3 regions of the Sporosarcina sp. G11-34 genome follow, and region 3 is predicted to be linked to each of the others. Evidence: riboswitches for the same ligand, from Rfam matches in the RefSeq annotation. Region 3 holds a riboswitch; each other region holds the start of a gene.
The links. A riboswitch is a leader RNA that binds a small molecule or an ion and turns the genes downstream of it on or off. The one in region 3 is predicted to bind S-adenosylmethionine.

Region 1: it holds a riboswitch for S-adenosylmethionine, as region 3 does, so the genes downstream of both, KSU66_RS11480 (5-methyltetrahydropteroyltriglutamate--homocysteine S-methyltransferase) here and KSU66_RS05165 (aliphatic sulfonate ABC transporter substrate-binding protein) in region 3, are expected to answer to the same signal.
Region 2: it holds a riboswitch for S-adenosylmethionine, as region 3 does, so the genes downstream of both, KSU66_RS04635 (acyl-CoA dehydrogenase family protein) here and KSU66_RS05165 (aliphatic sulfonate ABC transporter substrate-binding protein) in region 3, are expected to answer to the same signal.

The regions. Positions count from the first base shown of each region.
Region 1 covers NZ_JAHNZW010000007.1:81,489-92,775, reverse strand. Annotated here, with positions in the region: gene KSU66_RS11515 (ABC transporter ATP-binding protein) at 1-826, opposite strand, end outside; gene KSU66_RS11510 (ABC transporter ATP-binding protein) at 828-1,526, opposite strand; gene KSU66_RS11505 (GntR family transcriptional regulator) at 1,519-1,887, opposite strand; gene KSU66_RS11500 (hypothetical protein) at 1,890-2,660, opposite strand; gene KSU66_RS11495 (sulfite exporter TauE/SafE family protein) at 2,790-3,524, opposite strand; gene KSU66_RS11490 (hypothetical protein) at 3,674-4,624, opposite strand; gene KSU66_RS11485 (immunoglobulin-like domain-containing protein) at 4,738-5,211, shown strand; gene KSU66_RS11480 (5-methyltetrahydropteroyltriglutamate--homocysteine S-methyltransferase) at 5,285-6,397, opposite strand; SAM riboswitch class I at 6,517-6,630, opposite strand; gene KSU66_RS11475 (acyl-CoA thioesterase) at 6,745-7,221, opposite strand; gene KSU66_RS11470 (urease accessory protein UreD) at 7,288-8,019, opposite strand; gene ureG (urease accessory protein UreG) at 8,087-8,716, opposite strand; gene KSU66_RS11460 (urease accessory protein UreF) at 8,735-9,475, opposite strand; gene KSU66_RS11455 (urease accessory protein UreE) at 9,417-9,863, opposite strand; gene ureC (urease subunit alpha) at 9,884-11,287, opposite strand, start outside.
Region 2 covers NZ_JAHNZW010000003.1:81,883-93,169, forward strand. Annotated here, with positions in the region: gene KSU66_RS04615 (amino acid ABC transporter ATP-binding protein) at 245-1,000, opposite strand; gene KSU66_RS04620 (amino acid ABC transporter permease) at 1,022-1,735, opposite strand; gene KSU66_RS04625 (amino acid ABC transporter permease) at 1,748-2,455, opposite strand; gene KSU66_RS04630 (transporter substrate-binding domain-containing protein) at 2,533-3,396, opposite strand; gene KSU66_RS04635 (acyl-CoA dehydrogenase family protein) at 3,414-4,592, opposite strand; SAM riboswitch class I at 4,966-5,070, opposite strand; gene KSU66_RS04640 (exonuclease domain-containing protein) at 5,259-6,164, shown strand; gene KSU66_RS04645 (ferritin) at 6,240-6,749, opposite strand; gene KSU66_RS04650 (MFS transporter) at 6,912-8,195, shown strand; gene KSU66_RS04655 (S1C family serine protease) at 8,247-9,056, opposite strand; gene KSU66_RS04660 (YnfA family protein) at 9,251-9,568, shown strand; gene KSU66_RS04665 (helix-turn-helix transcriptional regulator) at 10,056-10,802, opposite strand; gene KSU66_RS04670 (flavin monoamine oxidase family protein) at 11,154-11,287, shown strand, end outside.
Region 3 covers NZ_JAHNZW010000003.1:189,130-199,054, reverse strand. Annotated here, with positions in the region: gene KSU66_RS05185 (pyridoxal phosphate-dependent aminotransferase) at 1-628, shown strand, start outside; gene acsA (acetate--CoA ligase) at 712-2,424, opposite strand; gene KSU66_RS05175 (ABC transporter ATP-binding protein) at 2,426-3,139, opposite strand; gene KSU66_RS05170 (ABC transporter permease) at 3,154-3,996, opposite strand; gene KSU66_RS05165 (aliphatic sulfonate ABC transporter substrate-binding protein) at 4,009-4,998, opposite strand; SAM riboswitch class I at 5,162-5,274, opposite strand; gene KSU66_RS05160 (hypothetical protein) at 5,389-5,739, opposite strand; gene KSU66_RS05155 (DUF2691 family protein) at 5,967-6,290, opposite strand; gene KSU66_RS05150 (hypothetical protein) at 6,332-6,775, opposite strand; gene KSU66_RS05145 (ASCH domain-containing protein) at 6,784-7,131, opposite strand; gene ribH (6,7-dimethyl-8-ribityllumazine synthase) at 7,304-7,774, opposite strand; gene KSU66_RS05135 (bifunctional 3,4-dihydroxy-2-butanone-4-phosphate synthase/GTP cyclohydrolase II) at 7,787-8,980, opposite strand; gene ribE (riboflavin synthase) at 8,995-9,645, opposite strand; gene ribD (bifunctional diaminohydroxyphosphoribosylaminopyrimidine deaminase/5-amino-6-(5-phosphoribosylamino)uracil reductase RibD) at 9,652-9,925, opposite strand, start outside.

The DNA of each region.
Region 1 (11,287 bases), on a different contig from region 3:
ATTTTTGTGCTGTGAATTGTTGAATGAGTGCTGGAATCTGTCCTTTTTCCGCATGAATAATAAATCCATCTTTATACGATTCGACAGTGAATCCCTCTTCTGTAAGAAGAACTTCAGTCGCATCAAGAGGTAGTGCTTCAATATAATAATGCGACTCTTGCGTTTCCGACATTTCCCGAATGTCGATTAACTTACCATTTTGAATGACCGCAATCCGGTCACACATCAGTTCGATTTCGGACAGCATATGGCTTGATACAAATACAGAAACCCCTTCGTTTTCCGCAACGTTCCGCAAATGCTCACGAAACTCGCGAATTCCTGCTGGATCTAGACCATTCGTTGGCTCATCGAGAATCAAAAACTTCGGGTTGTGAAGAAGCGCTTGCGCAAGACCAAGGCGCTGCCGCATTCCAAGTGAATACGTCGACACTTTCTCATGAATCCGATTTTGCATCCCTACCTGATTCACAACCTCGTCAATTCGCTCTTTCGTTACACCTTCATGCATGTTCGCAAAATGGATTAAATTTTTATAACCGGAAATGAACTTATACATCTCTGGATTTTCCACAATAACGCCGATTTTTGACAGTCCGCCTTCAAAATCATCCGCCAGTGACACGCCTTCAATGAGGACGTCCCCACTCGTCGGATTCATAAGGCCCACCATCATTCGTATTGTCGTTGTTTTTCCAGCCCCGTTTGGACCGAGAAATCCGGTTATTTGCCCTGGATATAAAGACAAACTCAAATCGTCAATAATCTTTTTCTTGCCAATCGTTTTCGATAAATTCTTCAGTTCTACTACTGGTTGCATTCCCATATTATTGCTCCCTTCTAAATAACGACACCATCCATGAAGTGGCGTCCTTCCCGTACGTATCGCGGATTACATCGACCGCTTCGTGTGCAATGATTTGTCCACCTCTTAGTACTACGATTTCATCAAGCAATGGTTCCACTTCTTTTAACTCATGTGTCGACATCAGCACTGTTTGTCGCTCTATATCTGTATAACGAATAAGTCCTTTTGCAATATCATCGCGCACCATTGGATCCAGTCCCGAGAACGGTTCATCGAGTAAATAATAGCTTGCTTCTCGTCCGAGCGTCACCGCAATTTTTACCCGACCACGGTTTCCTTTTGATAAGCCTTTTATTTTTGAATCCAAGGAAATGTTTAAAAACTGGGCAATCTCTTTTGCTTTAATCAAATCGAAATCAACAAACTGCGAATCGTAAAAATCAAACAGCTGATTCACGGTGAAATACGGATAGAACAAATCGGCATCGGGCATATATGCAATATCCGTCGCAATTTTACGCGTAATTGGTTGACCGCCATACGTTGCTTTTCCCAAATCCGGAGTCAATAGCCCTGCCGTTAATTTTAAAAGCGTCGTTTTACCACTACCGTTCTCCCCAACTAGACCAATTATTTTGCCCTTTGGAATCGCCAGTGTCAAATCCACTAACGCTTTCTTACCCCTATACTTTTTCGATACATTTAGTAACTCAATCATTTCCCCCACCCCGTTTCTGTAAATCATGTACCATTTCATCGGTCGTGAAGCCAAGTGCTTCCACACTTTGAATGAATGATGTCACAAGTTGGTTTTTCACTTCTCCCCGGAGCGCGGCAATTTTCTTTACATCTTCCGTCACGAAAGACCCCTGACCCCTCTTCGTTTCAGTAATTTCCATTTGCTCCAACTCCTTATAGACGCGCTGCATCGTATTTGCGTTAACCCCAACTTCAACCGCATATTCACGGACAGACGGCAGCTTTTCTCCCGGTTGCAATGTACCCCGGATGATATCCCCCGTAATCCGTTCGATGAGCTGCTGGTAAATTGGTTTGTCTGGAAGAAAATCTATGCCCATCGTCAGAACCTCACTTTCTTCTCAAATAAAACTGCCGAAGTTACAAATAAAAGAATCGTAAACAAGACATTCACCAGAAGATCGCCTGTATGAAAAATCGTTTCATTCGCTTCAAAAAAGAATTGTTCCTTTTCAATAGAAAAGCCATTCTTTGATACGCTCCTAATTGGACCAAAAGTAGTTATTTTTTCGTAAATCATCGTCCCTTCGATTCTTTGGAATATCCAGGATACGACAAAGAAGAAACCAACTAGGATTGGGATTGCAAACACCTTCACAGACGGTTCGATTACAAGGTAAAGCACTCTAGCAAATAGACCTATGCACATAGCCATCAGAGACACTAGGAATAACACAAAAATAAACACAACGCCCGCCCCACTAAATGCAAAATCTATATCCAAATTAGAATTACTTAATTGAATTGAACCTACAAACGTAGCAAAGAACAAATTCACAGCCCCGACAAATCCTGCAAAAATGGCTTTTACGCCAAATAATTTAAAAATTGATACTGGGGAATGCAACCAAATATCGAGACGCCCTGTCTCTTTCTTCAATGAATTCAATAAAACGATAACAGGAAGAATTAAGCTGAACAATATCCAACTCGGGATAAGAGCGAATAGCAAAACGTCAAAGACTCCCTTTACAAACATCGATACGACAAAAGGAATTATCAAGACAAATAGTATTGAAGCTCCGACCGTACCGTAAAGCCACCCCTTCATAGATACCCACTCTTTTTTCAATAACCCATTCCATTGTTTCATTAGTCCATCTCCTTTCTACTCCGGTGTATTAGTTACATAGTACACTATACGTGAGTGTGTTGTAAAGAGACTATTAGAATTACTTTTCCATATAAAAACACCCCTTCCATGAAAGAAAGGGGCATTTCGTCAAATAAACTGATTAATAATGAGTTGAACAATCAACGTAATCGTCACTACACGCAGTAAGGTTTTAACATGCTTCGGATTCAATTTTTCAGCGAGGCGGACCCCGATTTGCGCACCGGATATGGAACCAGCCATAAGTGCAAATACAATTGGCCAAATGATTTTCCCCATGGCAATATAACTGATCGCCGCCCCAAATCCGCTTGAAAATGTAGCAAGACGAACAAAACCAATCGCCCGCATATACGAGATACGTAAGTGATTAAACAAATAAAGAAGAAGTGTACCTTGGCCGGGTCCAAACATGCCATCATACATTCCAACTCCAACTAATCCCGGAACAGCAACTTTCGTCGGACGAAGATTTTCCGTACCAGTGAAGTCGGATTTTGAAAGAAATGATGTAAAGAAAGCAAATATAAGTAAAATGATTGCGACCGTGTACATCGTACTTTCCGTCAAACGTGTGGCGATGAAACCACCTGTAAATCCACCTACCATCGATGCCGGAATGATCCAAAATGACTCTTTAAACGTAATCTGCTTTTTTAAAAGAACGGTGATGAACGTTGTGAACGAACTAACCGTGTTCGATATTTTCGCCGCTCCGATAGCCGAATGAATCGGAATCCCCATCAAAAGCATCGCTGGCATCGTAATTAGGCCACCGCCGCCAGCTAACGTACCAAGCGTCATCGCCGCCATCCCGATGAAATATAATAATATGTAATCCAATCCGCACACCGCCTTTCTTTCTAGTATACGGATATTTGACTAATTAGGATATTCGATTGTTTTGTATTAAGTCCATAAGAATACCTTATGTGGAAGAATTGAATGCCCCATCAATCTTTATCGGCGAATCATGACCATATGACTATCCATCACGACTCAATAATCTCTGCCTGCTGTATGTCCAACCGTTCCAATTCATGATTTACTTCATCACGTTTTCTAGCGAGTTGTTCTTGCACTTTACGTACATCTTGCAAGACAGCATTCAATTTACTTTTTGCGTCAGTAATCCTTGAATGAACCATCCAATCCGAAAAGATGTTATCGAAAAAGATATCTGTAAATGCGACAATGTCATTTTGATTCACAGTGAATGATTCTGACGCGATGTTTTGAACGTCCATCAATTCTGCTTCAAAATGGCGAAGTGCACGCTGTGCGCGGTGGACGTGATCGTCTGAGCTATTAATCTCAGAGTACTTAAGTGCGGACACAATTAACCCTCCGCCGAGGAACGTGTCCCAAACCGACATACCTTCTGCGGACCCAAGCTTATCAAGCGCAGCCTCGAGTGCACGACTTGCTAAATTGCCGGCATCCCGTGCTTCTTCAATCTCACGCAACGTCGAACGAAGTGTCACCCGCTCATCTGCAATTTTTTGAAGCGTGCCGTTCGCGACTGAATCGTACCTGCGAATCCACGTCTCTTTTTCCTTCAAAAAAGCTGTCCAATCCTCTTCGATATATGCGAAATCTGGGTTTTGCATCTGGGCTCTAAATTTTTTTGCTTCAGCTTCAAGATCGACGACGTTTTTTTCCGCTTCATTAAATTTAAGCTCCGCCCCCGCTGCTTCTGAGATTTCCTTTTCCATCTTTTCATCCCATTTACCTGTCCACTCGCTTATTTTATTCATAAAAGAAAACTTTCCAAGCTTCACAACATCTTGCTGTTCTTTCGTTAGCAGTTTGTGAAGTTCGTCACGCAACTTGTACGCTTCTCGTAGTTGAACTTCTACCCCTTCCAATCGACGCTTTACCCGATTGCGGTCAGTCCGTTTCATCGTTAGCTCCATTTGTCTTGCATGTATACCTTCTCTCATTCCGAACACCCCTTTTTAATCTATACGGAATTGGACAGATTAAGTTTCAATTATTGATGGAAATCAAGGTCGTCTGTCTGAATCATCGATATACTAAAAGTAGAGGTGATCTTATGAGCCGTCTATTTTTCATCGTGTTCATACTTATACTTGCCGCTTGTGGAAAAGAAGCAACGGTTCGAATGTTGCCTGACCCTGCCCCAGATCAAGAAATGAATTACGCTCAGAATGGAATTACACTTATTCTCGACGAGAATTCATTCGACACATCACCTTCCCTAATCGGAACGACTTTACAAAATGACAGCCTTCGTAATTATGGATACGGGGCATTTTATCATATCGAAATACGCGTCGATGGTTTATGGCATATGATTACCTATTCGGACGCGGTATTTTTGAAAAACAAACGGTTCACAGATTCGGGCAACATCCTTTTAGCGGGTGAAAAAGTTCATCAACAGTTCTCCGTTGAAGAGCTTGGTGTAACACTTTTACCCGGGGAATACCGATTAGTAAAATCATTTCTAGCACAAGGGGAACCCTTTCACGAAGTCTCCGTGGCTGCACCATTTACCGTGGAATGAATCCTTCTTCACACACTAGCAAATATAAGAAAAAGGAGCTAAAACCATTATGGTTTATAGCTCCTTTTTTTAATTAACCCCAAACTTCCTTGGAAAGATCCACGATGAACTTCAATTTCTCCCATTGCTGTTCTTCTGTTAATTTATTGCCATGATGTGTAGAAGCGAATCCACATTGCGGGCTTAGGCATAATTGGTCATGCGGTACATGTTTTGCAGCTTCTTGAATGCGTGCCTTAATCGCTTCTTTGTCTTCTATTTCTCCATTTTTCGAAGTAACAACGCCAAGAATCACTTTTGCTCCGCCATTCGGAACATGTTCCAATGGTTTAAAGTCTCCTGAACGCTCATCATCATATTCCAAGAAGAAGCCATCCACTTTTTCTTTTGCGAGTAATGTTGGTGCAATTAGTTCATAGCTTCCTTCAAACGCCCATGTCGATTGGTAGTTGCCGCGGCATAAGTGCGTTGTCACAACTAGATCTTCCGGTTTTCCTTCTAGGACGCCGTTAATGACACGAAGTGCTAGATCAATAAGTTGGTCTCTTGAACAGGCCCCGTCATTGAATGGGATATCCGGAGCAGAAAGTCCAGCGATATAGACGTCATCCAATTGTAAGTAACGGACTCCCGCATCGTAAAATGCGTTTAGCGCATCCTTATACGCTTGAATAATGTCATTTGCGTATTCCTCGATGTCTGGGTATATATTCTCGTCACGAATACCGATATTGAATAGTTGGTTCGGACTTGGAATTGTTTGTTTCGCAACCGCACGGCCACCAACAATTTCGTTAAACTCGATAAAGTCTTTAATGAACGGATGCTCCGGGTTAAATGAAATTTTCCCACTGTTACGAACGTTATACCGCTCTGTTTCAACGCCTTCAAATACGTATCCAGTCTCAGGTACAAACCCTTCAAATCCATTCAAATGCTCTAGGAAATCTAGATGCCACCATGTCCGTCTGAATTCACCGTCCGTGACCAATTCTAATCCTACTTCAATTTGCTTATCGACAATTCGTTTAATTTCCTTCGTTTCCACTTCACGTAATTGTTCTGCAGTCACTGTACCTTCTTTAAATTCTTTACGTGCTTGGTGCAAGTTATCTGGTCGTAGTAAACTTCCTACGTGATCCGCTCTGAATGGTGCTTTCGTTAAAGTAGTCGTTTTGTTTGTCATTATAAATTCCTTCTCTCTGTTTTTATTTCTGAGGCAACTTCGCTTTCCAGATAAAGTAACAAATAGAAAAACCTCTTCTGTAAGTTAAGAAGAGGTTTTGGCATAATCGCTATTTGCTCTTCTCATCTCCAAGTCTTAAGCATGACACTTAAGCTTCTGGAATTAGCACAGTACTTAAAAAGTCTGTTGCTGAGATATCATAGGGCCAGTCCCTCCATCTCTCTGGATAAGAAAGTTACGTATTCAGTTGTTAATCATTACCTTACATGCATCTAAATTAAAAGTCAATAGAGAAAGTATTGAATGTTTCAAATATACTACTTAATAATTACACCTTGTTCAATCACTTAGTGTCTCATCTCGCTTCGTAATTTCCGATGCGCTCGGCGTTCTGGACCTGTTTCGTACAAACTTGTTTCCTTTTCTGTTTCCGGATAAATTCCGGGAACAGGAGTCGATTTATTGTGTTCGTCCATAGCAACCATTGTAAGGAATGACTCCGTTGTCAATTTCGTATCCCCTGTTAAAAGGTTCACAGAATGAACCGAAACGAATACTTCCATCGATGAACGACCCGTCGATGTTACAATTGCTTCGAGTTCCAATACATCCCCGACACGTGCAGATGAAAGAAAATCGACAGAATCAATTGACGCTGTGACGACAGCCGTCTTTGAATGTTTCATCGCCGTAATGGCTGCAATTTCATCAATATACGATAGAACTTTTCCTCCAAAAATTGTTTGTAAGTGATTCGTATCTGGTGGCAATACGAGATGCGTTTGAATTGTACGTGAATGACTCATCGGTCTAGTTTCATTCATTTTGTATGCTCCTTACTTTTTCATAATTAATTAAAACAACAAAACAGGACACCGAGGTGTCCTGTTTTAAACCATCTCTGCTAGCAACGCATACACCCGTTTCATTTCTTGCTGCAACGCCCACTGATCGCGGCCAAGCCACCTACAATGGATCGCATTGCCCTCAAGCCGTGTCATTCCTGCCTGCAACCCATCGCCCACTCGCAACGTTTCTTGAATTGCACGGATATCCACTTCAGCTACATTCGGTGCTACGAGCCAAACAGATCCAACATACATTGCACCTTCGAGAACACCAACACCGCTTAGGTCTACTTCTTTCGGTGAAAAATGAAGGGAATCGAATGCGATTAATTCGTCGTCAACAAATATTTTGAAATTCGAACGAAACGATTCATAATCGAAAACTTCACCGCGTTTTTCTCGTCCCGGCGCAATGATTTCTCCCCATAAAATGGTTGAATCGGCGGCTACACTAAGTGTCGTATCCACTTGAAACTTTGCATCTACAAACGGGATAATCACTTCGGGCATCCATTCAAGACGGGCACGTGCCCCCATTTCCACATCAATCTTATAAAAACAAGTGTCTCCGGTATGCGATGGATAGATTTTCAACGCCGATTGCTGAGTCAAACGAACTTTGCTATCCGGAGCAATCTTCACCGTAATATCGTTCCGGTCGCCAGCGACCATTCCACCAGACGACTCCATAACGTAGACCGTTGCTGTCGGGTCTTTGCCTTCATACAATTCTCGACTTGCTTTTAACGGAGGTTGTTGGAAAACATGGGGCATCCGCGTATATCCCCTTCTCGGTTCAAATTCTAAGTCGAGTCTTCCGTTATGTCTCGGGCGGTTTACTTTATGCATTTTCACCAGCGGGCTTTACGCCTTCTAGTAACATATTGTGTTTAATCCAATTGACAACTTGGTCAACGTTTTTCTGTGTGCGGACGTCTGCAAAAATATAAGGTCTGCCATTGCGCATTTTTTTCGCGTCGCTATCCATAACCTCAAGATCAACGCCAACATACGGAGCAAGGTCTGTTTTATTGATTAATAAAAGATCCGAGCGCGTTAATGCCGGTCCGCCTTTTCTCGGGATATCTTGGCCTTCTGCAACATCGATTACATAAATGTATGCGTCAACAAGTTCCGGGCTAAATGTTGCGGACAAATTGTCGCCGCCACTTTCAACGAAAATAATATCCAAATTATCAAAACGACTGTTCATTTCATCGATTGCAGCGAAGTTCATGGAAGCATCTTCGCGAATCGCCGTATGTGGACAACCTCCCGTTTCAACGCCTAAAATACGATTCTCTTCAAGTACACCGTTCGTCATCAAAAACTTCGCGTCTTCACGTGTATAAATATCATTCGTAATAACAGCAATTTGATAATCTTTATGCATCGCGCGTGTCAGTTGGTCAACGAGCGATGTTTTGCCCGATCCAACGGGTCCGCCGATACCGATTCGTACTGGTTTCATATAGAAAACTCCTTTTAGTTAAGAAATAAATAGTCTTGAATATAAGTATTCGTGCTTCATAGATGCCAGTTCAATTCCGAGCGCATTGTTGCTAATATCTTCCTCACCTAACGTATCAACCAATTCGGCCGCTTCTGTTATAGGTAAAATCATTTCATGCATTGCCTGCACACCGGTATTTTGACCGAACGGCACAGCACGGACCGCATTTTGGACGAGTCCATTGACCGCCGCAAATAAATACATCATGATTGCGTGATGAACGTTAATCTCCATATTTGCACTATAAATGCCGTACAAAACCGCGTAATGTCCTTTGATTGATTTCGAATCGATGCGTTCCTTCCACTTGGCAAGAAAATCATCTGTCGCAAGTGGGGAAACCGTCCGAATGAATTGTCTTCCAAGATTCACACTTGCTTCGCGTGATTCTTTTGCAAGCTTCATGGCGCCACAAAGCTGCTCAAGATAAAGAAGCCTATCCACATCTTGATTTTTAGCGGCGAGATACGCTTCTTTAATAAGAATCGCATCGCCGCGAACTAAGTTGTGGAATAAGAAAGACGTACAAAAGTCGACCAATTCGGTTTTCGTTTGAATTAGATCCTCTTGAATATACGTCTCCATTCCGTAAGATTGTGTAAATGATCCAATCGGAAAGGCTGAATCGTGAATTTGGAAAAGCTGTAAAAGCGCAGTATCAGTGGGAATGTCCACGGTATTTGAACGGTTGTTTAAATCTTCTTTCAGTTGTTTCATACGAAACACCCACTTCATCCAATAATTTATTTAACGTATGATCTGCACGTACAATGATTTCGTTTTCATCAATCAAAGAGGGCGTATGACGGTTCCCAAGTTCGAATGCCGCTTTCCCCATTTCCGTCATATCTTTCGGGCTAATGACAATGACCGGTTCCATTTTCGTACGTACCGCGATGCGGCGGTTGTGGTCTTCAAAAAGAAGGTCACCGTACTGAAGCGGTTCTTCCTGATCAAGCGACAACGCAATGTCTGTTCCTTGATCCGTTTCTGTACGAAGAATGCGTTTGCTCAACTCTTCCCAGTCCAGTTCAATCCATTCTGTTTTCTTATCGGAAACATCTTCTTTTGTACCAATATTGCCGATGACTTTATTAATAAGCATTCATTAATCCCCTTTTTTAATTAGAATAAAAAGTACCTTTGCGCCATTGGAAGAACGCTGACAGGTTCACAAGTAGCAAGTTCCCCGTCGATTTTCACTTCATACGTTTCTGGATTCACGTCAATAACTGGCGTTTCACTGTTATGTTTCATGTCCGCCTTCGATATATTACGGCAGTTCTTCACAGTCCCAATCATTCGCTTCAAACCAAGTTTTTCAGGAAGTCCTTCCTCGACAGCAATTTGTGGCAAGAATGTCATTGCTGCATTTTGTGGACCTTTACCGTGAAAACCGTACATTTTTCTTCCCATCATCGGTTGAGGTGTCGGAATCGAAGCATTCGGGTCGCCCGTCATTGCATAAACGGCAATTCCGCCTTTAATAACAACTTCTGCTTTCACTCCGAAGAATGCTGGATCCCAAAGAATAATATCCGCAAGTTTTCCTTCTTCAATCGAACCGACCTCATGGCTAATGCCATGTGCGATTGCAGGGTTAATATTTAACTTCGAAATATAGCGTTTTACGCGATAGTTATCATTGTCTTTTCCTTCGTCTTGGGGAAGGGGACCGCGCTGCATTTTCATTTTATTTGCCGTTTGGAACGTTCGAATCGTCACTTCACCCACGCGACCCATCGCTTGCGAGTCCGAGGACATAATGCTGAGGATACCAAGATCCTGCATAATATCTTCCGCCGCAATCGTTTCCGGACGGATCCTCGAATCGGCGAACGCCACATCTTCTGGTACATCGTGTTTCAAATGGTGACAGACCATCAACATGTCCAAATGTTCATCAATTGTATTTGTCGTAAACGGTTTCGTCGGATTCGTCGACGCAGGTATCACATTCGGATATGCTGCCATTCTCAGCTGATCCGGCGCATGTCCACCGCCCGCACCTTCCGTATGGAAAACGTGAATGACACGGCCATCGATTGCTTTAATTGTATCTTCTACAAAACCCGCTTCGTTGAGCGTATCTGAGTGAAGTGCAACTTGGATATCATACTCATCCGCAACCGACAAACTTTGGTCTAGCGCATCCGGTGTCGCACCCCAGTCTTCATGAATTTTCATGCCGATTGCGCCCGCTCGGATTTGTTCAATAATTGGTTCGTGAGTGGATGCGCTCCCTTTCCCAAGAAGCCCAACGTTAACCGGTAAATCTTCAACCGCTTGAAGCGTGCGGTGAAGATGCCATTCACCCGCCGACACACTCGTAGCCTTCGATCCAGCAGCCGGACCCGATCCCCCGCCAATGAACGTTGTCGTTCCAGCATTAAGTGCAGTCTCAACTTGTTGTGGACTAATGAAGTGAATATGTGTGTCAATGGCGCCCGCTGTCGCAATCAACCCTTCACCCGCGTACACTTCGGTTCCAACTCCGATAATCATGTCCTGATCGACACCATCCATCGT
Region 2 (11,287 bases), 110 kb from region 3:
ATGAAATTAACTCATATAGGTTGAACTTATGATTCCATGTAAAGTCCGGCGGGGGCACCTGCCGGGTAGCTGAAGCGATAAGATAAAAGAGGGATGTAGTTCAATCCCTCCCGGACAGCGGTTTTCTATCCTGCTTATTGCGGAGGCATCCACAATAAGCCAAAATGTTATAGTACGAAGAATCCTTAATCCGTCCATATTTTGCTTAATGAATACTGCTATAACTCGCTAGAAATAGAGTTTATTAAATATAATAAGTAAAATCTTCTGGTAAAACCCTTCTTAAAAACTTCTGTGTTCGTTCTTCTTTTGGATTAACGAAAATCTCCTGTGGTGATCCTTCTTCTACAACAACTCCGCCATCCATGAAGATGACTTTGTTTGCGACGTCCTTTGCAAACGACATTTCATGTGTGACGACTAACATAGTTGTTCCTTCTTTTGCGATATTTTTCATAACCGTTAGCACTTCACCGACTAATTCAGGGTCCAATGCAGAAGTTGGTTCGTCAAATAGAATGATGTCTGGATTTAAAGCAACTGCCCTGGCGATACCAACCCGTTGTTGTTGTCCACCGGATAATTCACTAGGGAATGCACTGTACTTTTCAGAAAGGCCTACTTTATCCAATGCTTTTCTTCCTATTTCATCGGCTTCTTTTTTGGGTATTTTCCTTCCGATAATAAGCCCTTCAGTGACGTTTTCCAATGCAGTTTTATTGTTAAACAAATTATAACTTTGAAATACAAAAGCGATTTTTTGCCGAATACTATGGATTTGTTTTTTCGATGCGGTTTTAAGATTGACGTCAATATCCCCAAAAAATGCATGGCCTTGATCCGCTTTTTCGAGGAAGTTTATGCATCTGAGTAATGTTGTTTTACCTGAACCACTTGGGCCAAGTATGACGACTACATCGCCTTTATCGATTGTTAGGTCAACGCCTTTTAACACTTCTGTTTTACCAAATGATTTATGGATATTGCTGATTTTTAACATGCTTTGGCCTCCTATTTCACTTTACGCATTTGCCGGTTTATATTTACGTAACCTTTTTTCATAGAGTTTAAATGCATATTCCACTAACCCACATAAAATTAAATAAACTAAAAAGATATCGATGTATGCCTCGACGTAATTGTATCCAACATTGGCGGCTACTTTTGCCTTTAGTGTAATCTCTTGCAGGGACATTGCGTAGCCTAAAGACGTTGCTTTAATGAGGTTGACGGTTGCTGTACAAATATTTGGCAATGCAACAACGAGTGATTGTGGAATGATGATCCTTCTAAATGCTTGTGGATTTGTTAACCCGACTGACTGGGCGGCTTCTAATTGTCCTTTATCGACTGTTCCAAGGGCCGAACGAAACACTTCGATTAAAACGGCTGTTGTATTCAAGGAGAAAACAATGAATGCATACCAAATCGGGTGTACATCGTAAATATTCATAGTGATATTAAATTTGGTGAAAAACGAATCGAGTAACAGGGGAACGCTACTGTATACAATGAAAATTTGAATAATGATCGGCGTTCCTCTTACAAAAGAAACGTATATTTGTGCAAAGCGATTTAAAATCGGAATACGATTGATTCTTGTAAGTGCTAGTAAAAAGCCAAGTGGCAATGCAATGAGTAAAGCGACGGCCGTAACGGCCAAAGCGATAGGGACTCCAGACAATGCGACAAAAAATGTATCTACTAAAAATTTATAATTAAGACCTTCTGACACGTTTTCACCACCTTACGTCGTTTTTATTACTGATTTCCCTTTGCTAAATACTTTTTCTAACTTCAAGAAAAATTGTTCAATTGCAATTGAAATTACCCAAAAGATAACGGCAAGTGCGAGATAGATTTCGAGTGCATGGGCATCGTAGTTATTGGCGATAATAAGATTCGCTTTCCCAACAACGTCAATTAGTCCGATTGTATAGGCAAGGGAACCTTCTTGAAGCACCGCAAGTAAACTGTTTCCAATGTTCGGTAAAGCAACGACGAAAGCTTGTGGAAAGACGATTCTTCTGTACGCCTGTGTGTTGCTTAATCCGACACTTACGGCGGCTTCTAATTGTCCTTTATCAATCGATTCGTAGGCGGATCTCATTACCTCCGACATGGCGGCCCCAAATTGTAGGGCAAACGTGATGACGACAAATACGGCTGTATGGACATCGTTAAGGTTTACGCCAAAATTATTTCCGATTGCTGGAATGCCATAATAGATAAGAAATAAAAGTACGATAGATGGTGTACATCTCATGATTGTCGTATATCCATTCGCTATTTTCCTTGCGAATGCATTTTTCCCGATTTTTGCTGCCGCAAGGACGAAGCCAAGTAGTGTTCCAAATAATACGGATAGACTAGCCACCATAAATGTGACCTTTAAAAAGGGGATTAGCATTGGAAGTGAATCCCATATATAGCTTGCATCAAAGTATTTCTCCATGCCTTCACTCCATTATTATTTTAGATTAAAGGCTGTTGGGGTTATGTACACCCAACAGCCTTTTAAGGTCTTTCTACTTACCTTTTTACTTCATCCAATACTTCAAATAAGTCTCTACCGTAAAACTCTACAGTTAAGTCGTTGGTCTTCTTTTCTTCTTTCAGCTGTTTGACAGCCTTATCGTAAGCATCCGCAAATTCCTGTTCTTTTTTATTGAACAACGGCCAAGTTTTAATAACCGCGAATTCGTTGTAAACGACGTTATCTATAAAGTCATGGAATGGACCGTCTTCTGCGATTACTTTCTTTTCGAAAGGACCTTCGATCATTACACCACCATCTACACGGCCCTCATTTACCCATTGCACAACTTCCACTGAGAAAGCGTCGCCAGCTACGAGTTTGACTTCGTTGTCTGGGTTGGCTTTATTGTATTCGTCTATGACCGTGTACTGGGCATTGTTTGCAGCGATAGGTGCTAGCGTAAATCCAGCATTTGCAAAATCGGCCAGTGTTTTTATATGTTCGTTTTCTTTCTTAACTACGAGTCCGGCACTGCTTAGTCCAAGGAATTCTTCTGGGAAGATAAATTTCTCCGTGCGTTCTTCCGTCCAGAACGCATTTTTGACGCCGACTTGATATTTACCTTGTTCGACACCGATGAGTAAGTCATCGCTTGTTGTCCCAATGTATTCGAATTCATACTCCGGAATCAGTTCATCAACCAATTTCATTACTTCAACATCATAGCCAGTGGGGTTACCTTTTTCGTCTAACCAGGACATTGGTTTTGATGCTTGATCATAGGCAACTTTCACTTTTTTAACGTCCGTGTTATTGGTATCTGTCCCGGTAGTTGCTTCTCCCGCGCCACATCCCGCTAAAATAGTTGTCAAAGCGAATCCAAGCGCTACAAGTTTTAAAAGCTTTTTATTTTTCATTATAAAAATCTCCTTTTTTACGCGTGAATCGCGTTTTTTGTTTTATCCTGTTCAATCGCTGATAATGCTAACTTTTTAATGGTCATGTCATCCATTGGGGGATTGTGTAAGCCCGCCCGTACGTCGCGATAATACCTTTGGAGAGGGTTGCTGCGTTGAAGGCTTTTTGCGCCTACAATTCGCATCGCTTTATCGACAATCGAAACGGCTGAATTTGTTACTGTATGTTTCGCTACACCGATTTCATTGGTCAGGAACGCTCTGCGGGATTCGTCGTCATAGATTTCCGCCACACTATAAAGAAGATGTCTCGCTTGAACTAACGCCAAATCGATTTCACCTAGTAGCTGTTGGACATTCGGCAATTGGCTAATGGGTCCATTTAAGCTGTTTGGTGAATGGGTATTTGCAAAATGTACCGCATAATCACGCGCAGCTTGTGCAATTCCGAGATAACACGCGGGAATGTGAAGCATCCAACCATTCGATATAGGACCGCCACTTGGTGTTTCGGGAAGCTCAACAAGTTTAGATTCATCGACTGTTACGTTGTTGAGCACAAGATCGTGGCTTGCTGTTCCTCTCATGGAAATGACATCCCATGTTTCTTCAATCGTTATTCCTTCCAAATCTTTATGGAGAAGGAAGAAACCTACTTTTTGCTTTTCTTCAATCCATGCGGAAGTTAGAAAATAAGTTAATACAGGAGAGGCAGTCGTGAATATTTTACGTCCAGAGAGCACCCAAGAATCACCGACTTTTTTTGCATTTGTTCCAGGGCGACCTCCTCTTGTTGGACTGCCGGTTTGAGTTTCACTGACCGAGCGATTCACTAGCGCGCCATTTAGCACTTCTGTTGCGAAGAAGTTCAGGCTTTCCTCCTTCCAAAGTTTTTTCTCGAAAAGTTCACCTACAACTCCTAGATTCCAGCCAATGGAAAGGGCGGTATTTGCGTCAAAACTAGCTAACGTTTCTTGAAGTAATACCAAATCATAAACCTTTAGTCCTTCACCGCCATAAGCTGTAGGGAGTGTGCTACTTGTGTAGCCAATGTCAATTAAGTCTTGAATATTCTCTTCGGGGAAGATGGAAAGTTCATCAATTTGAGCCGATAAACTTTTAAACTTTGTTTCTTTCTCATGTAACTTTTTCAACCATTGCCTTTGTTGTTCCGTTTTCACAAATAAGTTAATCATAATAGTCCTCCTCGTATTTAGAAATGAAAGTAGATGCTTTCGTTTAGTATATTCAATAATTCCTATTTGTTTAATAGGTTTTATAAATAAATGAATCGAACGTAATTTGTTAAGAGGCGATTTGGGTATACTGAAAGACTTCAATGATGATTGCTTTACCAAGCCGTTGATTTCCGTTCCGAGCGGACGCTTTCCGCGGGCGGTCCGTGAGCCTCCTCGCTTCTCTGCGGGGTCTCACCTGGACGCGCTTTTTCCGCTGGAGTCGCCGCTCTCCACTACAATCAACTAGGTGTCGCATTCTTTAGTTCAACCTATATAGTTATAAAAAATACCCCTTTTCAAGAGAAAAGAGGAATCCGATTTTACACTACGGCTCTTATCTTCCAAGAACGTTCTCTTGCTGGATTTAGCACCTTTCAAGGATACAGAGGTTGCTGAAGCGTCATCGGGCCAGTCCCTTAGCTTCTCTAAATAAGAAATATGAAGTTGTTGGTACTTACTTTAAGCTATGTATTTGGCCTTGTCAAGAGTCTAAGTATACTATTTCCATAGGTATTATATAAATTATTATAAGACGTGATTTTTCAGTCACGGGTTAGTACGTTGATGGGCCACCGTTATGATAAACTGAGGGGACCGGATAATTATTGATAGGGGGTACTTCAAATGGACTTTATAGCGATTGATTTTGAAACCGCAAATGATTCGAGAGCGAGTATTTGTTCAGTCGGTATTGTCATAGTTGAAAAGGGTGTTCTTAAAGAAGAAATACATACGTACATAGATCCGCAGGAAGAGTTTATGTACTTCAATACTGAAATTCACGGAATTACCGAGGATATGGTTCAAGGTGCACCAACTTTTGAAGAATATTGGCCGGAATTTAAAACATTGATTGAAAACAAAACGCTGATTGCACATAATGCGAGTTTCGATATGAGCGCCATGCGTTATGCGTTGAATTTATTTCACGAACCATATGCATCGTTTACGTATGGTTGTTCTTATGTTTTTTCCAAAAAGGTGTGGCCTTCGCTTTACAATCATAAGCTTTCCACAATGGCGGATTATTTAGGAATCAGCTTCAAACATCACGATGCATTGGAAGATGCCAGAGCAGCGGCGTTAGTGACATTAGCCGCGTTGGAGAATAGTGAAACGGATTCACTCGAAGGGTTATCAGATATGCATAACTTACAACTTGGCGTACATAAGTATGATGGGTATACACCCGCTGGAACAAAGAAAAGAAAGAAATCTGTAAAGGCTCCAACTTCGAAAACGGGGATGGATGAATCGCACCCATTATTTAGCGCGAATGTTGTTTTTACAGGGAAATTGCAATCTATGACTCGTGGGGAAGCGTCACGACTTGTCGTGAAATGCGGTGGAATTTGCAAGAATAACGTGACGAAAGATACAAGTTATTTAGTGATCGGGGACTATGATTTAACAAGCTTTACGGAGATGTTTAGCAGTACAAAAATGAGGAAAACAGAAGAGCTGATAAATAGCGGTCATCCAATACAAATTGTAGGCGAAAGCGACTTTTTGAGAATGGTTGGCGTTTAACGTACATAGAAAAACCGACCCTTTCGCACTGGATGCGAAAGGGTCGGTTTCAATTCGATAAGTGAATTCTATAACTTATTCTCCAGTTTCAGGGGAAAATTGACGTTGTCCAAGTTCTTTTTCATAGATGAATAATGCATTTTTGTCTTCACCAATGCGTTTTAAGTACTCGATATGTGTGTCGAAAGATGCTTCTTCTTCTACTTGTTCGTCCAAGAACCATCTGAGAAATGAAATGGTCGCATGTTCTTTTTCTTCCCATGCTAAGTCTGTGAGTTCATAGAAGTTTTTCGTAACCATTTTTTCTTGTTGTAGTCCAGATTCGAACGTATCCAAGATTGATTCAAAATCAATTTTTGGTTCGGATGTAGCTGAGAATTTTGCTTGGATTCCACGGTCATTTAAATAATTGTAGATTTTCATACCGTGAAAGCGTTCTTCCTCTGCTTGTTGGAGATAATAGTTTGCAAATCCCCCGTAATTGCGATGTTCACAATAAGCTGCCATTGCCATATAGGATTGGGCTGCGTCAAACTCATTGTTCATTTGGCGGTTCAGTGCTTCGGCTAAGTTATAACTAATCATGCTTCCAACTCCTTCTTTTATAGCTGTTCTGTCTTTAGCATAACCTATTCCGATATTGCAATCACGTAGTTTGTTTGTCTGAATTTTTTCTGATTGGGTCTAAATTATATGGTAAGATAGAAGTAATTGTTGAATGTTTGATTGAAGAAGGGAAGAAAAAACATGGGGGAACCGATTCAAGGGAAATGGTATTACGGTTGGAATATTGTCGTTGCATCTGCCATTCTGACGCTAATTACGGTCGGAATGCGAATGAGTATTGGTCCATTCTTTTTGCCGATGCTGGCAGATTTTGATATGTCGCGGACAAACTTGTCTATGATCGTTGCGGTGGGGATGTTTGTTTACGGCGTTGGTATGCCGTTGGCTGGGTATATGGAAAGACGCTTCGGAACACGTACTGTTTTATTAACGGGTGCTGTAATTGTCTTCATTTCAAGTTTAGGAACGATGCTTTCAAAGACACCAATTAGTTTGCTGCTTTCTTTCGGTATCTTTTTATCATTAGGATTAGCATTAACGAGTCCGGTTGCTTTAACGCCACTTATCGCACGTTGGTTCGTTAAACGGCGGGGACAAGCGCTCTTTTATTTAACAACTGGATCGATGGCGGGGATTGCTATTATGACGCCTGTTAACACGATGCTGATTAATGCATTTGGATGGCAGCAGACGTTTTTAATTTTTGCGATTGTATTTGTGCTCCTCGTTTTACCGACAGCACTTTTCATCATACGTGAGGATGTGCCGGAAGGGGCAGATGAAGGACCAAGTACGATAGGTGTAAGAACTATTGAAACGACCCCGCGTATCGTACAAGACCCACATCCGAAACTAACAGTACTCCAAGCGATTAAAACATTACCTTTTTGGCAAATAAGTCTCGGATTATTTGCTTGTGGGTATAGTATGAATTTATTGGGAAGTCACGGGGTTCCAATGTTAATCGATCATGGTTTTTCAGAAATGACTGCATCATTTGGTGTAGGATTGATTGGTTTAGTTGCGATTCCAAGTACAATTATACTAGGGAAGTTATCTGACCGGGTGCCCCGAAAAAATATTCTTTCAGTTATTTATTTAATAAGAGGATTGGGCTTTGTTTTCCTTGTATGGGCTACTTTTGCATACCAACTTTATCTGATCGCATTGATTGCGGGGTTTGTATGGGCGGGTAGTGTTGCACTCTCCTCTGCGATTTTGGCGGATATTTATGGGGTACGTCTTCTTGGTGTATTGTATGGATGGGCGTATTTTTCCCACCAAATCGCAGGGACGATTAGTTCACTGTTAGGCGGATGGGGATACGACAAATTTAATACACATTGGGTATCATTCGGCAGTGCAGCGGTTGTTTTATTTATCGCAAGTTTCATTTCTTTTCAACTCCCGAAAAGATTGTATGAAAAAAAGAAGGAGAGTAAACGAAAAGAAATTCTTGTGTGACTATTTACAAGAAAAACGACCACTGCCCAAGTTGGGTAGGTGGTCGTATTTTTAGTTAATGGCATGATAATACTCATCAATAGGTACAAACAGTCCAACTTTACCGAACGTTTCATGATTTAATGTGGCAAAGACAACACCAATTACTTGCCCTTCCCGATTGAGTACGGGGCTTCCGCTGTTTCCACGGTAAACCGGTGCTTTCATCATGACGACTGGGTTTTCCCAATCGCTTAATTTTGTATAATCAAGAATCGTTCCTTCATTTGCAATGCCTGTAAAGCTAAGTGGATTGCCAATGAAGTTAATCGGTTCATGATCTGTGAAGGTCGTTTGCTCGGCAAGTTGTAAATGAGGTAGATTGTGACCGTTTACTTCCAATACGGCGAGATCGACGGAAGGATATGTGGCTACTACATTGGCGGTAAAACGACCATCGTCTGGAAAGGTGACCATAACTGTATCGCTGCCTTCAACGACATGATAATTCGTTAGAATCGTTCCTTCGCTAGATATGGAAAAGCCTGTACCTTTGCTGTTATCTGTCTTAATAACGACAACGGATTTTTTATAGGAAGCAATATCTTCTTGTGCCGATAATTTCGCGGAAGCTTTTAAAAATTCAATAGCTGGTATGGAATAGATTTCAAAAATAACGACAAATGTATTGAGCGCCAACACAATGGAAAGCAACCAAAATATCCATTTAGGAAAAGGGCGTCTCGTTCTAGGATTTACTTTTTCCTCTGCTGCTCTCTGAAGAGCCTTTTGTTGCGCAATTAGTACAAGATCTTGCAGTTCATCATCATCTATTTCTTCTATATTATCTTGTTGTTTTCCATTGGGGAAAATATAGACCACATCCTAACTCCAAAACATTATCGTTACTATTGATTATACACAATGGAGTGAAAGGAAATCTTGAAACGTACTAAAGGGATAACAATAAAGCGGGGAGTGTAAGTAAATTGAACTGGTATACTTATGAATAGAATATTATATACGTTGAATATACGAATCCAGATTAATTCAAGGACGTGGTTATTATTCTTTTGGTGGCGGTAATATTTGTGATAGCGGGGCTTGCCGAAATCGGCGGTGGGTACTTAATTTGGCTTTGGCTCAGAGAAGGTAAGCCATTCGGTTTTGGCGTTATTGGTGGAATGGTGTTAATTGCTTACGGAATTATTATTACATTTCAAACCTTTCCTACATTCGGCAGAGTGTATGCTGCGTATGGCGGTGTATTCGTCGTTCTTGCTGTTTTGTGGGGATGGGGTGTGGATAAGAAGACCCCAGATGTCTATGATTGGGCTGGTGCTTTAATTTGTATTATCGGGGTTTCGGTTATGCTATGGGCGCCTCGGAGTTAAGGGTGTTGGATTATGTTGAAATCGTGAGTTCCAACTAAGCGGGTTCGAATTCCAATGTCGGGGTCGTGAGTTCCAACCAGGCGGGTTCGAATTCCAACGTCGAAGCTGTGAGTTCTAACAAAGCTATTTGGAATCAAAAAAGGAAAGTCGATTATTGGAGTCGATTCACATCTTGCCTTATACAAAGAAATTCAAAATTAATTAGCGGAAGAAGCACCTGCTGCTTACTTTTACTATTCGGAATTACTTGTAGGCGTTCGTGATGATTTAAAAAGTTTTCGAAATATCCAAGTAGTATTTTCTACTTACGGGATGCACATAAATAGGAAAGGGAGTAGGGGGGTAATGGAAATATTCGTTACCGTCCTTTTTTATAACTAAAATCTTATTCGACTTAGCACCTGATTAAGAGGCGTATGAACCTAAAGCGACCCAAGTTATCATTAACTGCCGAATCTTAAATTGGGGTTATTTTGAGTTTAAATGGTTAGTATTTAGGCGTATTCACTTTATAGGTTAGGCTTGTTCGATTATTTACGCCGAGTTTTTTAAAAAGGCTTTGAATATGCTTTTTGATTGTGTTAACGCTTACATATAGTTGCTCGGCAATTTCTTTATTTGAATGGCCTAGTTGAACCAATTCAAGAACATCGAACTCTCTAGTCGACAAGATATTCATATAGTTGTTTAATAATGTTGATGATTGATTGTTTTCATTAGGAATAAGATGTTTATATAGCTTTTGAGATAAAAATCTTGAGATGATCTCCATCGATATGAAGTCATCATTACTAATAAATTTTTCGTTTTTACTGGATGCCAAATCAACTAATCCTATTATTTTATTATCATTAAGTAGAAAGATACCTGCATTATTATATAATCCGTATTTCTTCATAAAGTCATTGTAAAATTCGCTTCTTTCATATTCTTCTTTCGTTTTTATATCAAAAATCCCTAGGACTCTTTTTTCATTTATTTTGTGCATAACATTATTGGGGCGTAAAATATCTAGTCCAGAATAATTCATGCAGTAATCTTCTAGTAAATTTTCAGGTGAATTTAAAGTTGCCGCGTTTATTAAATTATTATCTTTACAGTGCCAAAAATAAGATTGATCAATACCAAACCATCTTTGAAAAGCTAATAATACTTGTTTCTCGAAACTTTCTTCACTTATAGATATATCGTCTATAAATGATAGTACTTTCGTATAACTTTTTTCGCTTATCATAGATTTGCTAATGATAATCACTCCTATTCCTTATTACTATTATTAATTTAATATTAACACATATAATTTAGATTAATCCAAATTATTAATTAAATGGCCCGGATGGGTAATGGTTAAATGTAATATTTTTCATTAGAGTAGTAGCAGAAGGGATTATACGTAAACCAGTGTAAACCATGATTAAATTATCTGTTGTAAAAAAGAAGGAGGTAAGGAAAAAGGTCCCTTCCATCCCTAAATACTTTAATGGCAATCAAGAGCCCAAAAGAAATATCTATTCCTGTTTTTGTAAAATGATTTTGCATCATTTATTCCACAATTATAAAAAAAGAAAATGGAGGTAGTTATTTTATGAAAGCTAAGTATGATGTCATTGTTATTGGTGGAGGTTTTGCCGGTGTAACGTCAGCACGTGAAATAAGTAATCAAGGCCTTAAAACATTGGTTCTTGAAGGGAAAGACCGATTAGGGGGACGGACTTGGTA
Region 3 (9,925 bases):
TGCAACTGCCACGGTTCCTTTTTTCGAAGAAACCATCGCATTTGCGAAAGCTAACGATATTGCTGTCATGCATGATTTTGCTTACGGCGGCATTGGGTTTGATGGTAAGAAACCGGTTAGTTTTCTACAAGCTGAAGGTGCAAAAGATGTTGGTATTGAAATGTACACATTGTCAAAAACGTATAATATGGCTGGATGGCGAGTCGGTTTCGCTGTCGGGAATGCCAAAATCATCGAGGCCATTAGCTTGTTGCAAGACCATTTATTCATTGATATTTTCCCTGCTATTCAGCGTGCAGCAGCAGTTGCATTAACGGGAAGCCAAGACTGTGTCGTTGAGCTCGCTTCACTTTACGAAACGAGGCGCAATGTATTAATTTCCGAGTGCCATCGAATTGGTTGGAATGTAGTTGCACCAGGCGCATCCTTCTTCGCATGGTTATCTGTGCCGGAAGGACATACAAGCGAATCGTTCTCTGATTTACTGTACGAAAAAGCAGATATCATCGTTGCACCAGGACATGGTTTTGGTGAACATGGGGAAGGATACATACGCGTTGGATTATTAGAAGATGAAGATCGTTTGAGGGAAGCCATTACACGAATTGAAAAACTCAATTTGTTTTGAATTCAAAAAACAGACGAATGATTACCCATTCGTCTGTTTTCGATTTTTTAAAGTCGGACCATACCTAATCTTCTTCAAAAGGCCTAGACTTCTAAGGCTATTCTTTTTTCGGCCTCTCTTGCTTTTAATTCGCGGCGAAGGACTTTTCCGCTAATCGGAGTTTTGGGTAACTCTTTAATAAATTCAATTTCCCTCGGAGCTGCATGTGCGGCAAGCCCACTACGAACAAATAAGCGTAATTCTTCTAATAACCCATCACCTTCCTTATACTCTTTGTTTAATACAATAAACGCCTTCACGATTTCCCCTCTTACTTCATCCGGCTTTCCAATAACACCCACTTCGGCGACTGCGGGATGCTCAATAAGTTTACTTTCCACTTCGAAAGGACCGATTCGTTCTCCAGATGAGTTAATCATATCGTCGCTTCGTCCTTGGAAAAAGACATATCCGTCTTCATCAATTATTGCCAAATCACCTGAAACATACCAACTTTCGAAAGGAAAATATGTCAAAAACTTATCCGGGTCTTTCCATACTTCCTTCATTAAAGAAGGCCAGTTTGCTTTCAATGCCAATTGCCCGACAGATCCGTTATCCAGAACCTCCCCGTTATCTCCTAATATAGCTGCTTCAATTCCTGGAAATGGTCGCCCCATAGAACCTGGCTTTATCGCTTCAGATGGTAAATTAACGATTAACTGGGCACCTGTTTCTGTCATCCACCATGTATCATGAATTCGTTTGTTAAGCACATCGATTCCCCATCGAATAACTTCTGGATTCAATGGTTCACCGACACTTAAAATATGTCGGATTTTTGAAAGGTCATAATCGAACGTTAGTTTATCCCCTTCCGCCATCAGCATTCTAAATGCAGTCGGTGCGCTATACCAAACATTTACACCCGTACGCTCTAATACGTCGTACCATTCTTTCGCACCGAATCTACCTCCATGAATGACAGTTGTCACTCGATTTAGCAATGGAGCGAACACACCGTAGACGGTCCCCGTCACCCAGCCTGGATGAGCGGTGCACCAATAAATATCCTCTTCTTTTAAATCGAGTACCCATCTACCCGTTATATATTGCTGAATCATTGCTCGATGTGCATGAATAATCCCTTTAGGTTTACCTGTCGAACCGCTTGTATAATGGATATTCAATCCATGATCAAGATCTACCCATTCAATTATGTTTTCTTCTACTTCGAACTTCCTTACTTCTTCAAATAAAGAAATTTCATCTCCCTTACATAGTTCCGGTTCAGCTGTAATAAACACTGTCGTTAAAGACGGTAATTCCTTTCGGGAAACCCGTTTCACAAGTTCTGGTGATGCGATTAAAAAGGTTCCTTCGCAATCATGAATTCTTTCCTTTACCGCGTCTTCCATAAATGCTTCAAAAAGTGGCCCGACGACAGCCCCAAGCTTAATTGCTGCAAGCATAGCGATATGACAATCTGGATGCTTCGGTAAAAATACGAATACAAAGTCACCTTTTTTCACACCATGTTTTTTCAACACGGTTGCCCACTGATCAGACCTTTTTTTCAATTCACTATATGTTAGTTTGTACTCTTCATTTTCTCCAATATAATGAAGTGCAATTTGCTCACCAAATCCAGCTGCGACATGGCGGTCTACACACTCATATGCCATATTTACTTTTCCTGTTTGGGACCAACTAAAATTCGACTCTACTTCTTTCCATAAGAAATCTTCCCTTTTAGGTAATTCGGTCGTAATATTATAATTCCCCTTATTCGGAGAAATAACTGTACTGTTTGCCATTTTACTCAACCGCCTTTTCAATCTGTAGTAAATTAAGTATTTCTGATTTTTTCTCCGCAAGAAATGAACTCCCACGATCCCTTGGTTTTGTAACTTCCACTGTCAATTCAGCTTGCAGATAACCCGGTTGTCCGCCAAGAATGAAGATCCGGTCACATAAATAAAGGGCTTCGTCGATGTCATGTGTAACAATTACCATCGTTGATAAACGTTTCTTTTGAATTTTTAATAGTAAATCTTGTAATTGCATCTTGGTGAATGCATCAAGCGCACTAAAAGGTTCATCAAGAAGTAGAACATCCGGTTGTCCGATCAACGCGCGAGCGATTGCAGTTCTTTGAGCCATTCCACCTGATAAATCTTTCGGATAATAGTCCCCAAAATCAGTTAACCCGACAAGGTCCAAATATTCTTGTACTTCTTCCTTTTTTACATCTTTGTTTCCAAATAAAATATTTTCTTCGACCGTGAGCCATGGCATAAGCCGAGGCTCTTGAAATATCATGCCAATCGGTTGTTTTCCCGCCCCAGCAACTTTTATTTCTCCAACAAATTCCTTATCCAACCCAGACAATACCCGGAGAAGTGTACTTTTTCCACACCCACTTGTTCCTAAAATTCCAACGGTTTCACCTTCTTGAATAGAAAAGGATATGCTTTTGAATCCGGCAAGTCCGTTATTAAATGTTCTTGAGGCCTGTCTCACTTCCAACATATTGACCACTCCTTTTATTGTTGGTTTTGTAAATTATCTTGCCATCTTAATGCTCGAGCTTCCAACGCTTTCAATAGAGCGTCTGTTACTTTCCCCAGTATTGCAAATAAAATTATACTTGCCATTATAAGTTCAGGTGAATACGTATTCTGACCGACAACTAGTAAGTAACCAAGCCCTTGACTCGCCCCCATCAATTCTGCAGCAACTACGAACATCCAACCTAAACCGACGCCACTGCGTAAGCCTACAAGAAAAGATGGAAGAGATGCCGGTAAAATGATACGACGCACAATCTGGAATGAAGTAAAGTGATAAATCTTTCCTACTTCAATTAGCTTGCGATCAACACCTTGAATACCGGATACGATATTCAAATACACCGGAAAGAAAACACCAACAGCAATTAACACCACTTTGGATGATTCTCCAATTCCCATCCACAAAATGAATAATGGCACCCAGGCAAGAGAAGGGATTGATCTGAATGCTTGGATTAATGGATCCATAAGCTGTTCAAACCATTTGAAATAGCCTACGATCGAACCCAATACGAGCGCTGCGAAAGTCCCAGCAAAAAAACCGATAAATACTCGAAAAAAAGTAATTCCGATATGTCCCCAAAGTGTTCCTTCTTCAGCCATTTCTAGAATTTTTCGAAAAATAGTTGTAGGAGCGGGAAATACATAGGAATCTATCAAGCCAAAACGTGCCGTCGCTTCCCATACGACTAAAAGAACGATTGGTAATATCCATCCGAGTGCAAGACCTCTAAATTTATTTAAGTCTGCACGTGATTTACTAGACTCTTCACTTTTCTCTATCGAAAATTCGTTTGTTTTAGTGTTGACCGTCATACAATTCGCCCCCTATTTTGTTACGATTACTTTTTTCGCAAATCGATCAATAATTAATTCATTCACTAATTCCTCGATATCTGTATCGCTTTTAATAACATTTTCTGACTTCAGGACAGCGCCGGCCTCTTCCAGTGCCTCAATTTGTTTATCTCCGGGAATAGGATTAGAAAAATCATTCCGCTCGATGCCCTTCTTAGCCACTTCCAACTTCATATCCGCCTCTTTTGCTAATATTTCAGCAGCTTCATTTGGATTTTCTATAACCCATTTCCGCGCTTTCTCATATACCTCGATTACTTTTTCAACAACTTCCGGATTCTGTTCCGCAAATTCCGATCGTACATTCAATGTGCCATACGTATTTTTATCATGATCTCGTAAGAATAAGTTCGCCCCAGAGTCAACTTCAACTCTTGCCATATGTGGATCCAGACCAGCCCACGCATCGACTTGGCCAGTTAACAAAGCATTTGCACCATCCGCATGTTGTAAGTTCACAATTTCCAAGTCCTTCGATGACAGACCTACTTCTTGAAGTGAGCGTAAAAGGAAAATATATGGATCCGTCCCTAAAGTTGCAGCAACTTTCTTTCCTTTCAAGTCTTCAACTGATTTTATCGGTGAATCTTCCGTCGTTACAAGTGCAGTCCATTCTGGTTTCGAATAAATATATACAGACTCGATTGGAGATCCATTTGACTTTGCAATCAATGCTGCTGCCCCCGCGGTAGATCCAAAATCGACGCTTTTAGAATTTAAAAACTCCAGTGCCTTATTGCTTCCTTGGCTAAGAACCCATTCAACCTCGATGCCTTCTTTTTCAAAAGCTTCTTCTGCCCATCCGAACTCCTTTAGAGCTAAACTCGTAGGCGAGTAATAGGCATAATCCAGAACTACCTTTTTTAAATTATTCTTCTCTTCCCCTTGTGCATTTGAACAAGCCGTCATGATGAACGACGCGCCTACAATTAATAAAACAAATGTAATAATCTTCTTCATTCTAATTTCCCCCTAATAATAAGTTTTAATAAATTTGTCCTTCAAATTCTCAAACTACACTTTACCTATTCGTTCACTTGGTTTTATACTATGAAAACTCTTCTTTTTACAATTTGGATATATAAAAAGCCCCCTTCAATTAAGAAGAGGGCAGAAAATCCTCCTCTTATCTTCCAGATCCAATTGAATCTGTAGGATTTAGCACCTTTGCAGAAAAATATCCTGTTGGTTGCCGGGCTTCATAGGGCCTATTCCCTCCGCCGCTCTTGATAAGAGTACTATTTAATTTTGAATGTACAGTTTTTTCAATTAGTTAGATCATTAGGAATTATCATATACTATATTCATACATATTGTCAAATACTTTTTTCAATTTCTTTATCAAATGACTCACTTTTTCTTTTTCGTTTTGAAGTTTTCAGATGATTCGTCATCCATTTCTAATTTTCCAATAATTCTTTTTAGTTGTTTGTTTAGTAGCTCTACTTCTATACTCATCGCATTATTCTCTGATTGTTCTTTTTTCAATTCATCAATTTGACTTTGTAATTTTCCTATTTCTTGTTCCTGCTGTTTATCGGAAATTCGACCCTCTTCTATTGCAATTGCACCTCCAATAGTTTGTAAAGCATCCCCAAATGTAGATATCGCAGCACCCAAAAGTCCTATTTTAGCACCATAATCCTGTGAACTATCTTTATTTTGTAATCCTTCACCGGATAATGGATAGTTTCCCCTCAAAGTCATCGCTCCTTGATCATTTTATCCAAAGAATACTTTTTCTTTTTAATTATTATATGCAGAAAGGAATGGGGAAGGACCTTACCAATTAAGATTTAGCGGAGCGTTTTCATACCTTGAATCTTTAAGCTAGTCCTCTATTTTTGAAAGCATTAATTTCCTTATACAGGATGCCAATAACTTGGGAATCTCCTTTTACTTATTTTATATTGCGTAGTTTACAGCAATTAAAAAGCTATTAATGTTGTGCGCTTATCATTTCCATCTGTAATATACTTTACATTTTCGTAGTTGGCGCCAAGTACTTGATTGTAAAGACTTAGGATAGTCGTTTTATCTTTGGAATAGATTGTTACATACGATGAATCCACAAGAAGGAGAACAAACTGACAGTCACTCTTCAAAAAGTCTTCGTATGTCTCGATTTCTGTTGCGGATGCTACATTCTTGAAAGCTTTTAAATCCGTAAAAATTAAGTAATATTCATTTTCTGAAATCTGTTTAAAAAATTCATCACCTGGTAAAACCATAATTGAATCAAAAAAAGACATGCACCGACAAGATGCACATCCTCATTTTATGTATAACCATTTCACCAAAACATCGGTTTTTCCACCATTAGCCAAAGCATTAGAATCATAAGGCCGATGTATAACCATGACGTTCTATTCAAACGATCTAGAATGTCGTTTTTATTCATCCCCGCCTTATTAAAATTCCGAAGGACTCTTGTAAAACCTGTCGCCAAGAAAAACGCAGATACCCCCATCACAAAGACCGTTAGAATTACCCATGATGTATACCATGGCCAAGGTCCAATAATAAGGAGAGACACACCCGTGAAAACGAGGGCGTGCCCCGCATGCATGACTAGACGGATGATAACGTTGATAATAGACAAATATGCCCCTTCTACGTTCGTCCCAACGCTACGTAACCGTTTAATTAGCGGCATTAGTATAAATAATGGACCAATGGATAGTACAGCACTTAGGACATGCATGAAAACGATTATACCGTAAACTTTTGGTATCATTCAAAAAATCATTTCTGAACCGGACTGTATTCGTGTACCCATACGCTCATCGTCGGGAGCCATGGCATATTCGGATGGAATGACAAAATAGACTGCTTATAGTCTTCCATATTCGAGTAACCTTCTTGATGCGCATGTTCATCCGTCATTTCTCCAAGTGTTTGTGAGTAAATGGCATCGACTTTGAATTCTTTACCGTCCAGCACCATTATTTCACCAAGATCTGCATACACGCCATTACGTCTCGTTGCAGTTTTTTCACCACTTAGCACCTTCGCTACATCTGCTTTTATCGTAACTAGTTTTTCAATCGTACATGTTTTTTCTGGTAGTTCTACATTTTTTTGCTTACTCATTATTATCCCCCGTTTCAATTCTTACTCACCCTCCATTATAACGTTTACTAGGAACCTTTGCGAGTAATCTAATCATTTTATACTTGGTATGCTGGATGTATAGATGAAATCGAAACCAAATGAAAAGGATGCCTCCACTTCGTAATGAAAGCGGGGCATCCTTTTTTTATTTTTATTCTGAAATCTGTTTCAATAAATTCGCCATTTCAATTGCAGCAGTACCTGCATCCCAGCCTTTATTTCCGGCTTTCGTTCCAGCGCGTTCGATAGCTTGTTCAATCGTGTCTGTCGTCAAGACACCAAAAATTACGGGAATGCCTTCTTGCATATTGATGGCCGAGACGCCTTTGGCAACTTCACTGCACACAAAGTCGAAATGCGGTGTTGCTCCGCGGATGACCGTCCCTAACGTAATAACAGCATCGTATTTTCCGCTAGCTGCCATTTTCTTTGCGACAAGCGGAATTTCATAAGCCCCTGGAACCCAAGCAACATCGACGTCACTGCTCTCTACACCGTGGCGACGTAGTGCATCTTCTGCACCGCCTAATAATTTCCCCGTTATAAATTCGTTGAACCTTGCAACAACAATACCTACTTTAAGTCCTGATCCTACTAAATGTCCTTCGTATATTGTTCCCATTACAATTCCCCCTTAACTATGCAGCAAGTGCCCTAGTTTACTTTTTTTAGTTTCCATATAGATTCGGTTTTCTTCTTTTACTGGCATTTCAATTGGAAGTCGCTTTGTTATTTCAAGTCCATGTCCTGCAAGTCCCGCAATTTTTCTTGGGTTGTTTGTCAATAAATGAATCGTTTTGATTCCAAGTTCACGTAAAATTTCCGCACCGATACCATATTCACGTAAATCATCGGCAAATCCTAACTTCAAATTCGCTTCTACTGTGTCATACCCTTCTTCTTGCAACTTATAGGCTTTCATCTTATTCACAAGCCCAATGCCCCGACCTTCTTGGCGCATGTATAACAGTACACCAGTACCTGCGTCTTCAATTTGCGCAAGTGCAGCATGTAATTGAGGGCCGCAATCGCATCGACTTGAGCCGAAAACATCGCCCGTTAAGCATTCCGAATGTACTCGAACAAGGACATTTTCTGTTTCCGAAACATCACCTTTTACAAGTGCGATATGTTCACGTCCTGTCAGTTTTTCAACAAATGCAACTGCTTTAAACTCTCCAAACTCTGTCGGAAGATTAATATCAACAATCCGTTCGACAAGTTTTTCCGTTCTACGGCGATAAGCAATCAATTCTTGAATCGTTAAAATGACAAGATCCAATCGTTCAGCAAGTACTTTTAACTCTGGCCCCCTCGCCATTGTTCCGTCGCTATTCATAATTTCACAAATAACACCGACAGGTTCTGATCCCGCAAGTCTTGCAAGATCAACAGCCGCTTCGGTATGACCGGCCCGTTTTAACACTCCGCCCGCTTTCGCAATCAATGGAAAGATATGACCCGGTCTTCTAAAGTCAGATGCTTCCGCGTCTTTTCCTAACATTCCTAAAATGGTGTCAGACCGCTCGAATGCAGATATGCCTGTATGGCAAGACGCATGATCGATGCTAATTGTGAATGCGGTACCGTATGAATCACTATTATCTTCGGTCATTAACTTCAAATCGAGTTGAACAGCTTTTTCTTCTTCGACTGGCACGCAAATAAGTCCGCGACCTTCGGCTGCCATAAAGTTGATCATTTCGGGTGTTGCAAATTCAGCGAGTGCAACAAAGTCTCCTTCATTTTCGCGATCTTCATCATCTACTACGATAATCGCTTTCCCTTTTTTCAGTTCCTCAATTGCTTTTTCTGCGGTTGTATACATATTAGTCACCCTTCTTAGTTGAGAAATCCATTTGCAGTGAGTGTATCCATAGTCAACCCGCCACTTTGTTTTTCTACTTTTTTGGATATAAGACGTTCCATATATTTCGCTAGCATATCGCATTCGACGTTGACTTTATCGCCCATTCGTTTTTTTCCAAGTACTGAATCTTCTTGTGTCACCGGAATAAGAGATATGATAAACCCTTTCTCAGTCACACCAAAAACGGTAAGCGATGTTCCATCAACAGTAACCGAGCCTTTCTCGATAAAGTAATTTAAGAATTCAGAAGCGATATGAATTTCCATATAAATCGCATTTTCTTTCTGCTGAATCGAAACAATTTTCCCCGTGCCATCGACATGTCCACTTACAAAGTGTCCGCCGAATCGGCCATTTGCGGCCATTGCGCGTTCTAAATTTACGAAACTTCCCGTGCGTAATTCATGAAGCGTTGTCGCTTTTACTGTTTCAGGCATAACATCCGCTGTAAATTGGGATTGTGAATGACTAGAGACAGTTAGACAAACGCCGTTTACAGAAATGCTATCGCCTTTATTGACGTCACTAAGTACTTTCGTGCATTTGATGTTAAGTTGAAGTGAAGTCTTTCCTGGTGTAACAGATGAAACCGTACCAATTTCTTCTACAATTCCAGTAAACAAATTAAATTACTCCTCCTTTATAAACTCGGCATGTAATCGAATATCTTCACCGAATTTCTGTATATCTATAATACGAAGTAATTCACTTTCTTCCATATTGTTCCGTTGAGTATCCATAAATAAAGACGTACCATTGCCAATTAGTTTGGGAGCCATATACAAATACAGTTCATCTGCTAGGCCTTCGTTAATGAAGCTAGAATGAACTTGGCTGCCGCCTTCAACAAATAACGTCATAATTCCTTTAGTTGCTAGGCGACGTAATACTTCTTCTAAAAAA